Regions from separate parts of the Paenibacillus amylolyticus genome, predicted to be linked through region 1. Evidence: predicted binding sites of a transcription regulator. Region 1 holds the regulator's gene; each other region holds the start of a gene.
What was found. The regulator LexA, encoded in region 1, represses DNA repair genes until DNA is damaged. The targets are predictions, from matches to a motif close to CGAACATATGTTCG.

Region 2: a site for LexA is predicted at 1,431-1,444, ahead of V6668_RS16530 (DNA polymerase IV). Genes of this name have one in related genera too.
Region 3: a site for LexA is predicted at 1,939-1,952, ahead of V6668_RS31305 (DNA polymerase IV). Genes of this name have one in related genera too.

What each region holds. Positions count from the first base shown of each region.
Region 1 covers NZ_CP145892.1:4,017,518-4,020,810, reverse strand. The annotation lists gene V6668_RS17850 (aldehyde dehydrogenase) at 97-1,398, shown strand; gene lexA (transcriptional repressor LexA) at 1,504-2,130, opposite strand; gene V6668_RS17840 (LysM peptidoglycan-binding domain-containing protein) at 2,427-2,804, shown strand; gene V6668_RS17835 (DUF896 domain-containing protein) at 2,900-3,109, shown strand; gene V6668_RS17830 (hypothetical protein) at 3,235-3,293, shown strand, end outside.
Region 2 covers NZ_CP145892.1:3,723,860-3,727,152, forward strand. The annotation lists gene V6668_RS16525 (glycoside hydrolase family 1 protein) at 1-1,183, shown strand, start outside; gene V6668_RS16530 (DNA polymerase IV) at 1,491-2,708, shown strand; gene V6668_RS16535 (YolD-like family protein) at 2,705-3,052, shown strand; gene V6668_RS16540 (hypothetical protein) at 3,033-3,293, shown strand, end outside.
Region 3 covers NZ_CP145893.1:253,686-256,978, forward strand. The annotation lists gene V6668_RS31295 (hypothetical protein) at 1-301, opposite strand, end outside; gene V6668_RS31300 (YolD-like family protein) at 303-650, opposite strand; gene V6668_RS31305 (DNA polymerase IV) at 647-1,864, opposite strand; gene V6668_RS31310 (hypothetical protein) at 3,275-3,293, opposite strand, start outside.

The DNA of each region.
Region 1 (3,293 bases):
TGTTTCATTTGTATGTTGAAAGTTTCATATAGAAGAGGTATACTTTAATTAAATTTTAAACAATTTAATTTTAAATAATTAATTGGAGATGTTAATATGGATCAGGCAAAACAACTGGTGACAGATCAACGTACATTTTTTTATACAGGACAAACTAAAAATATTGAGTATCGGATTAATTCACTTCAACAGCTTAGAAAAGGAATTGAAAAGTATCAGCAACGGATTCAAGATGCACTTCGGGCAGATTTGAACAAATCAGAGGCGGAAGCTTACGGTTCCGAGATTCGCATTGTTCTGGGTGAACTGGATTTTGCATTAGAACACCTGCAGGAATGGGCTGTACCAAAACAAGTCCCAACCAATTCGGCTATGCCGGATGGGGTGAGCACCATTTACCCTGAACCATACGGAGTGGCTCTTATTATTGCACCTTGGAACTATCCTTTCCAACTGGCCTTTGGTCCACTGATTGGAGCAATTGCAGCCGGTAACTGTGCAGTTATCAAGCCTTCTGAATTAACACCAGCGGTATCTCGTCTGACATATGATCTGATTCAGGAGATCTTCCCTCAGGAGTATATCGCCGTTATGGAAGGGGAAGTTGAAGCCAGTACAGCATTGTTGAAAGAGAAGTTTGATTATATTTTCTTCACAGGAAGCACAGGTGTTGGTCGCATTGTTATGAAGGCAGCTGCGGAGCATTTGACTCCTGTAACCCTGGAGCTAGGGGGCAAGAGTCCTGCTATTGTCCATAACGATGCAGAACTGAAGCTGGTGGCCCAGCGTATTGTTCGTGGTAAGTTCCTGAATGCAGGCCAAACTTGCGTTGCTCCGGATTATTTGCTTGTACATGAACAAGTTCATGACGAATTGATCAATCTGATTGGCGCAGAGATCAAAGATAAATTTGGGGACGATGTGTTACAGAACGCTGATTTCCCGCATATTGTTAACTCGCGTAACTTTGATCGGTTGTCGAAATTCCTAACAGATGGCAAAACGCTGATTGGTGGACGTTCTGTACGAGAGCAGTTGCTCATTGAGCCGACTGTACTTGGAGATGTGAACTGGGAATCAGCTGTCATGCAAGAAGAGATCTTTGGTCCGATTCTTCCTGTATTTACGTACAGTGACCTGAATCCTATGCTAGATGAGATTGTTCGCCGGCCAAAACCATTGGCGCTATATCTCTTCACACAGGATGAGCAGCTGCAGGATCAGGTTCTGAATCAAGTATCCTTCGGTGGGGGATGTATTAATGACACACTTTCTCATATGACTTCACACTACCTCCCGTTTGGTGGTGTAGGAGAGAGCGGTATGGGCTCATATCACGGACAACAGAGCTTTGATGTGTTCTCGCATCACAAGAGTGTTCTGAAACGCAGTGAATAATTAGCCGCTAAAATAACATAAACATGAAAAAAAGAGGTTGTCCTGTTGATCAGGATAACCTCTTTCGTATTTCATTACATCTAGTTTTGTTACTCAAGTTAAATATTAATGAATATCTCGGAAAAGGCCAATGACTTTACCCAGAATACTAACATGTTTCAAACGTAAAGGTTCGAAGGTCGCATTCTCCGGTTGAAGGCGAATATGATCTTTCTCTTTATAGAACGTTTTCACTGTAGCTTCATCGTCTTCAGTCATTGCAACGACGATATCACCGTTATCAGCAGTTTGCTGTTGACGGACAATAACGTAATCTCCGTTAACGATTCCAGCTTCCACCATGCTATCTCCGACTACCGAAAGCATAAACACTTTCTGTTCGCCTACATAATGTGTAGGAAGAGGGAAGTAGTCTTCAATGTTCTCGGTTGCAGTGATTGGAACCCCGGCTGTAACCTTACCAACAACAGGAATACGTGCAACGCTATGAGCAAATTGATGAGAATGCTCAGATTCTTCTTGGCTCAAAAGCTCAATGGCTCTTGGCTTGGTAGGGTCGCGTCGGATCAAACCTTTTTTCTCCAAACGATCCAAATGTCCATGTACTGTTGAGCTGGAAGCCAGTCCAACCGCTTCACCAATTTCCCGTACGGAAGGAGGATACCCCTTCAACCGGACTTCATTTCGTATAAACTCCAGAATAGCCTGCTGCCTGCTGGATATCTTCGACATACCGTATCAACCCCATTTTAGTAACGTTTGGGAAAATTATAACATAGAACCTCCGTTCGTACAAACATAAGTTCTAAATAAAATAGCATTAAATCAGTGTTTTTTAGCTTATAGAACAGAAATTGTCCAAAAGTCAGAGCATAATACTGCAAATGTTTTGTAAAAGGACTTGAAATAAGATATTTCTCCTTCAAAAAAGAAGCGAACAATTGTTCTAAAAATCTATTGAACAAAACAAGTGTTCGTGTTATATTGATTCCAACAGATAGGAACAAACGTTTGGAGGCGGGTATTTAATGAGATATTCTACTTATCAAAGCATTTATGAACCAATGAATTCGGAACTGGTGAAGTCTAACATAGGGAACTACAAGAAGGTTTTAGCGCGTTTCAAGATTTCTTCATGGATGTTAAAGGTAGTCATTACCTCTATGATTATATTTATTGGATGCAGCACCGTTTTAACTGTATTTGCCGGCAATGAGAATGCTGTTCTGCCTGGAGGAAAGATAGCTGTTTCACAAGGGGAAACATTATGGAGTATTTCTTTGGAACATAAACCGACGAATATGGATACACGTATATATATAGAAGCAATTAAGAAAGTGAATCAACTTCATACAACTTCCATCCAAGTGGGACAAGTACTAGCTCTACCGCAATTTGCAGAATAAAATGCACATCAATGAGTGTTAGCGCGTGTCAGCTTGACAAGCAGCCTTTATAATGGCAAAGTTAATATGACTTTGTATTTTTGGAGGGGACAAGCTTGGATATAGATAGTCTGGTAGCACGCATTAACGAATTGGCTCGTAAGCAAAAGTCCACTGGATTGTCGGAGGAAGAGCTTGCTGAACGTGCCGAGCTAAGAGAGATTTATTTGAGTAATATTCGCAGCAATTTCAGACAACAACTGGATACCATTGAGATTGTTGATGATGAGAATGACAAAGGCCACCAAGGCAAACTCAAACACTAACGAAACCTAATGATATCATTATGATATTTAGGTTTCTTCCTGGTATTTTGAGTGTACAATTTATAGGGGGAAATGTAGGTTTGCAATTATGTAAGCCGATACAAAGACACATAAGGGGGATTCTCATGTCGCGTTCGTTCGAGAGAACGGTTAAGAAAAATTCCAAGCAGTTAAATCAGCAACG
Region 2 (3,293 bases), 290 kb from region 1:
GTCCAGAATATTCCCCAACGGGGAAGATGTAACGCCAAATGAAGCAGGACTTCAATTTTACGACAAGGTGTTCAGTGAACTGAAAAAGTATAATATTGAACCTGTCGTTACCATCTCACATTACGAAGCTCCGTTTGCGCTAACTGAGAAATTCAATGCTTGGGCTTCCAGAGAAATGATCGATTGCTACGTACGGTATTGTGAGACCATTTTCACCCGTTACAAGGATGTCGTGAAGTACTGGATTACATTTAATGAGATCAATAGTTTAATTGTTCCAGCAGGTGCATATATAGCAGGGGCATTATTAGTTGATGATAGTGGTGTATTTAACAATACGGTTGTGGATAGTACGCAATTAAGATTCCAGGCTTTACATCATCAATTTATAGCAAGTGCAAAAGCGGTCAAACTTGCTCATGAGATTAATCCGGCGTTCCAAATCGGTTGTATGATTAATTATAGTCATGGTTACGGAAGTACATGTAAACCGGAAGATATGTTGAAGGCTCTGAGAATGGATCAGATTAACAATATGCTGAGCAGCGACGTGCAAGTTAGAGGGGAATACCCTGACTTTGCCAAGAGATATTTTAATGAGAACAATATTCAGATTGAGATGGCAGAAGAAGACGTAGAGGTGCTAAAACAAGGCTGTGTTGATTTCTATAGCTTCAGCTACTACAAATCTCATGTAGTGGGTACCCGCCCAGAGGGTGATGAGACCCAGGGGAATGTCTTTGGTGGATTCAAAAATCCTTATTTGAAGGCAAATGATTGGGGATGGCAAATCGATCCAGTTGGACTTCGTTACGTACTCAATCATGTGTACGATCGGTATAGAATCCCTGTAATGATCGTTGAAAATGGTCTGGGAGCGGTTGATGTCATCGAAGAGGATGGCTCTATCCATGATACGTACAGGATCAATTTCCTGCGAGATCATATCGAACAAATGAGAGAAGCTATCCTCGATGGCGTTAATCTTATCGGCTACACGGCTTGGGGTTGCATCGACATCGTTAGTGCCTCAACTGGCGAAATGGAGAAACGCTACGGATTCATTTATGTAGATAAGGATAACGAGGGCAGTGGTACCCTGAAAAGAAGTAAAAAGAACAGTTTCCACTGGTATAAAAAGGTGATTGAATCCAACGGGGAAAGATTGGATTTGGAAATATAATTTGCAATCGAACGAAAGATGATCCAATCTTTAAATTCTATCAAATAGACCAAGTACTTATCACTTTGTGAGACAAGTACTTGGTTTTTTGTGCATCAATAATAAAACTAAAAATTAATTATTTGGATGGTTAAAGTGGCTGACAATATCCAGTCTACAGTTCATTATGGTGTCCAAGGGTTTTCAAAAGCTAATTATAAATATTTACCTCTTGCATAAAGAACGTGTGTTCGGTCTATAATATATACAAACATACGTTCTCAAATGTACAGGAGTGATTTCAGTGTTGGCTAAGCAGCGAACTATTATGCTCATCGACATGCAGTCGTTTTATGCTTCAGTCGAAAAGGCAAAAATGCCTCAATACCAAAATAGACCATTAGCTGTTGCGGGAGACCCCGCAAGACGCTCTGGAATTATCCTTGCCGCTTGTCCACTAGCCAAAGCGAAGGGTGTGTCTACCGCGGAACCACTCTGGCAGTCTCTTCAGAAGTGCCCTGAACTGATCATTGTGAGACCACACATGCAAGAATATATCGAAGTATCCACTCAAATCATGTCCATTATTGAAGAGTTCACCGATCTGGTCGAACCGTACAGTATAGACGAATTATTCGCTGATTTTACAGGGTCTATGCATCTATTCGGTAATGATCCAGTCGATTTGGCCAAGCAAATTCAAGACAAAATCTATAATGAAACAGGCGTTTACGCGAGAGCTGGCATTGGTGAAAACAAAATCATCAGTAAATTATGCTGCGATATGATCGCTAAAAAAGCAGAGGGGGGTATTTTCCACTTAAAGAAAGAGGAGTTACACCTCCATATTGGAGATAAGCCCATCCGCGATATGTGGGGGATAGGCTCAAGAATGGAAAAACATCTGTGGAAGATGGGGATCCGAACCATTAGAGACTTGGCGAATACGCCTCTTTCCAAATTAAGAAGTAAGTGGGGTGTTAATGGAGAAGTCATCTGGCGAGTCGCAAATGGACTCGACAATTCGCCGGTAACCGTCAACACGCACAGTACACAAAAAGATATCGGAAACGGAATGACCTTGCCTAGAGATTTCACAGAGGCTTGGGAGATCGAAGTGGTTATTCTCGATATCTGCACAGAAGTATGCAGAAGAGCCCGCCAAAAGGGACTGATGGGTAGTGTCGTGTCCGTAAGTGTGTCTGGAGCGGATTTTGACCACCCCACTGGTTTTCACAGGCAGGTTAAACTGTCTGATCCTACAAACATAACCATTGATGTATGCAAGATAGCCAAACGCATATTTCATCAACACTGGGATGGGCAACCTGTGCGCCGTGTAGGCGTGTCCCTGTCTCAATTATCCAACGCGGATACATATCAACTATCTTTTTTTGATGATCAAGAGCAGAAACGGGCCATTGATCAGGTGATGGACGACATTAAGGATCGATTTGGCGACATTGCCATTCTACGAGCGAGCTCCATTACGGCTGCGGGTCAAGCGATCGATCGAGCATCTAAAATCGGGGGGCATTACAAATGAGCAAAAAACTGGAGGCCAATGGATTATGGGAATCGAGCCGCATGATGCTTCCTCAACATAAAGAACGAATTATACAGCATCGTACTCAAGTTCATTATCTAACGAAACCGCTGATCCATGAAGATGAGTGGGAAATTATTACACAAAATATAGATATGTCGCTCAATTATACATTGCAAGCCACCTTTGAAATATTTACTGAGTCAGGCAATCGGGATATACACGGGATCGTCACTTCAGTCAGTACCTTTGGAAAGAAAATCAAAATTGAAATGGAGAATGGATTTGAATGGGTCGATTTTGATCAATTGGTCGCTGTGAAACTTGAAGAAGGAGGCGCATAAAGTGCGACAGACTTTCGAGGAACTTTCACTCGTGAAGAGGGTGCTAGAGCTCCCTTATCTTTTAGGTGCTCTGGAGGTAGATAAGCATAAAATATACGCTTCAAACTTCAAAATGAAATCTGTGTATGTTGACTACCTGGACGGTACCCAAAAGAAAATTGCTTTAGAGATGTACAAATCAAAACAAAGGCTAAAGGAACATCATATAAAAATCATAGATGAAGTGAGATCTGAGCTGAGT
Region 3 (3,293 bases), on a different replicon from region 1:
CTTTGCTCCACAATAGTTTTATCTTATGAAGGTAACCTCTTACCGAATAATTTACCGTTAAACTCAGCTCAGACCTCTTTTCATCTATGATTTTTATATGATGTTCCTTTAAAATTTGTTTCGATTTGTACATCTCTAAAGCAATTTTCTTTTGGGTGCCGTCCAAGTATTCAACATACACAGATTTCATCTTAAAGTTTGAAGCGTATATTTTTTGCTTATCTACCTCCAGCGCTCCTAAAAGATAAGGAAGTTCTACCAGCCTCTTCACGAGTGAAAGTTCCTCAGAAGTCTGTCGCACATTACACGCCTCCTTCTTCAAGTTTTACAGCGACCAATTGATCAAAATCGACCCATTCAAATCCATTCTCCATTTCAATTTTGATTTTCTTTCCAAAGGTACTGACTGAAGTGACAATCCCATGTATATACCGATTGCCCCACTCATGAAACACTTCAATGGTGACTTGCAATGTATAGTTAAGCGACATATCTATATGTTCTGCAATAATCTCCCACTCATCTTCATGGATCAGCGGTTTCGCTTGATAGTGAATTTGGTTACGATGCTGTATAATTCGTTCTTTATGTTGTGGAAGCATCATACGGCTCGATTCCCATAATCCATTGACCTCCAGTTTTTTGCTCATTTGTAATGCCCCCCGATTTTAGATGCTCGATCTATCGCTTGACCGGCAGCTGTAATGGAGCTCGCTCGTAGAATAGCAATATCGCCAAATCGATCCTTAATGTCGTCCATCACCTGATCAATGGCTCGTTTCTGCTCTTGATCATCGAAGAACGATAGTTGATATGTATCCGCGTTGGATAATTGAGATAAGGATACGCCTACACGGCGTACCGGTTGCCCATCCCAGTGTTGATGGAATATGCGTTTGGCGATCTTGCACACATCAACGGTTATGTTTGTAGGATCAGACAGTTTAACTTGCCTGTGAAAACCAGTTGGGTGATCAAAATCTGCTCCCGATACACTCACAGATATGACACTACCCATCAGCCCTTTTTTACGGGCTCTTCTGCACACTTCTGTACAGATATCGAGGATAACTACTTCGATCTCCCATGCTTCTGTGAAATCTCTAGGCAGGGTCATTCCGTTTCCGATATCCTTTTGTGTACTGTGCGTGTTGACCGTTACCGGCGAATTGTCGAGTCCATTGGCGACTCGCCAGATGACTTCTCCATTAACACCCCACTTACTTCTTAATTTGGAAAGAGGAGTAGTTGCCAGTTCTCTAATGGTTCGGATGCCCATCTTCCACAGATGTTTTTCCATTCTTGAGCCTCCCCCCCACATATCGCGGATGGGCTTATCTCCAATGTGGAGGTGTAATTCCTCTTTCTTTAAGTGGAAAATGCCACCCTCAGCTTTTTTAGCAATCATATCGCAGCACAATTTACTGATGATTTTGTTTTCACCAATGCCAGCTCTCGCGTAAACGCCTGTTTCATTATAGATTTTGTCTTGAATTTGCTTGGCTAAATCGATTGGATCATTACCAAATAGATGCATAGACCCTGTAAAATCAGCGAATAATTCGTCAATACTGTACGGTTCAACCAAATCAGTGAACTCTTCAATAATGGACATGATTTGAGTGGATACTTCGATGTATTCTTGCATGTGTGGTTTTACAATGATCAGTTCAGGGCACTTCTGAAGAGACTGCCAGAGTGGTTCCGCGGTAGAAACACCTTTAGCTTTGGCTAGAGGACAAGCGGCAAGGATAATTCCAGAACGCCTTGCTGGATCTCCGGCGACGGCGAGAGGTCTATTTTTATATTGAGGCATTTTTGCCTTTTCGACTGAAGCATAAAACGACTGCATATCGATGAGCATAATGGTTCGCTGCTTAGCCAACACTGAAATCACTCCTGTACATTTAAGAACGTATGTTTGTATATATTATAAACCGAACATATGTTCTTTATGCAAGAGGTAAATATTTATATTCTTTCGAGATAAGGTCATCGGGAGAAAACTGGCCTCTTGTTGCGTTTAGTTGTGGATTGCTCATGTTTTGGTACGAGCACCAGCAGGATCGATCAGATAAACAATGGATTTTCATCTCAAACTTGATAAATTCACCATGCCCATTTAGGCAATGCTATCTTGGCTTGTTCATCAGGAACTTCATCTGTCGTTGACCATTAGATCCAAATAGATTGCATCAATAGTTTTCTATCTTTCGCTAATGGAATTTAAATTCTAGTACACCATCCATGCCGAAATATCAGCTATATGTGAATGATAATATGCTCAACGATATTCTCTGCTATGGAATGGACGCTATCCTCTGTGTCTTCGTCCCTGCTCTCGGCAGTAGTACTCCTGTTGACATCCTTGGGCTGCCCAAGTTTTTTGGCGCGTTACAAAAGGAAATAGAAGTGAGCTGAGATGAAAATTTTCAATGGAATCCCTCACTATCTCAAGCGGCGAAAGACAACATGGTGTATTGCTCCATGGATTCATGCGTATACATCAATTCGGAGGATTTCAGATGGATATATTGATCATTAAAGCTTGTGCATACCTGTATGAAATAGATTTCTCATCCTATTTCGGATTCAATTCTACAGAAAACATATATCAACAGGATACATCCTAAAAGGTCAACGAGGATCTCCTGCTCGAATAACCTCAGAAGAATCCTCACTGTATACAAGATTGTCCTCCACAACCTACTCAATCCATGAACGGAATGAGTCGCCTGGGTTAGAGGAAATTAGGGATACGATCATGATTTGTTAATTGGCTGAAGCAGGAAGAGAGAAAAACGAGCCTGATAGAATATCGGAGAATTATAAGTTACGGAGTAATGATGCGTAAAGATAATAACGAACCAGCGCCTGAATGCACTAAAATGAACTTGTGGAGGCTGTTGGAGTCGCCCCCGAGAAGAGTAATCAACGTTTCAAGAATGGGATAACCAAACTAGACTGGTCGGTAACAGGTATCGATGAGAAAGAATCTGAGAGATATCGAGAATTATGCAAGATAATTGAAGACTCTTTCTTGAACCTCCCTTCTCACAAAACAAAAAGAAGGCAGGAAAAGTTTCCTTACCTTCTAAAGTTCTTCATAATTCTATGAATTTAATATTATCATCGACTTACTATAATAATACTACGGATTTTTAATTTTTCTACATTCATCAACATTTTCAACTGCAGATAAAGCAGAGTAGCGCCTTAAAGGTTTCTCTGTATATCAAGGTAAAATATTTGACTTCAGCCTGGAAGTCAATATTTAATCTCTAGGACTCGGT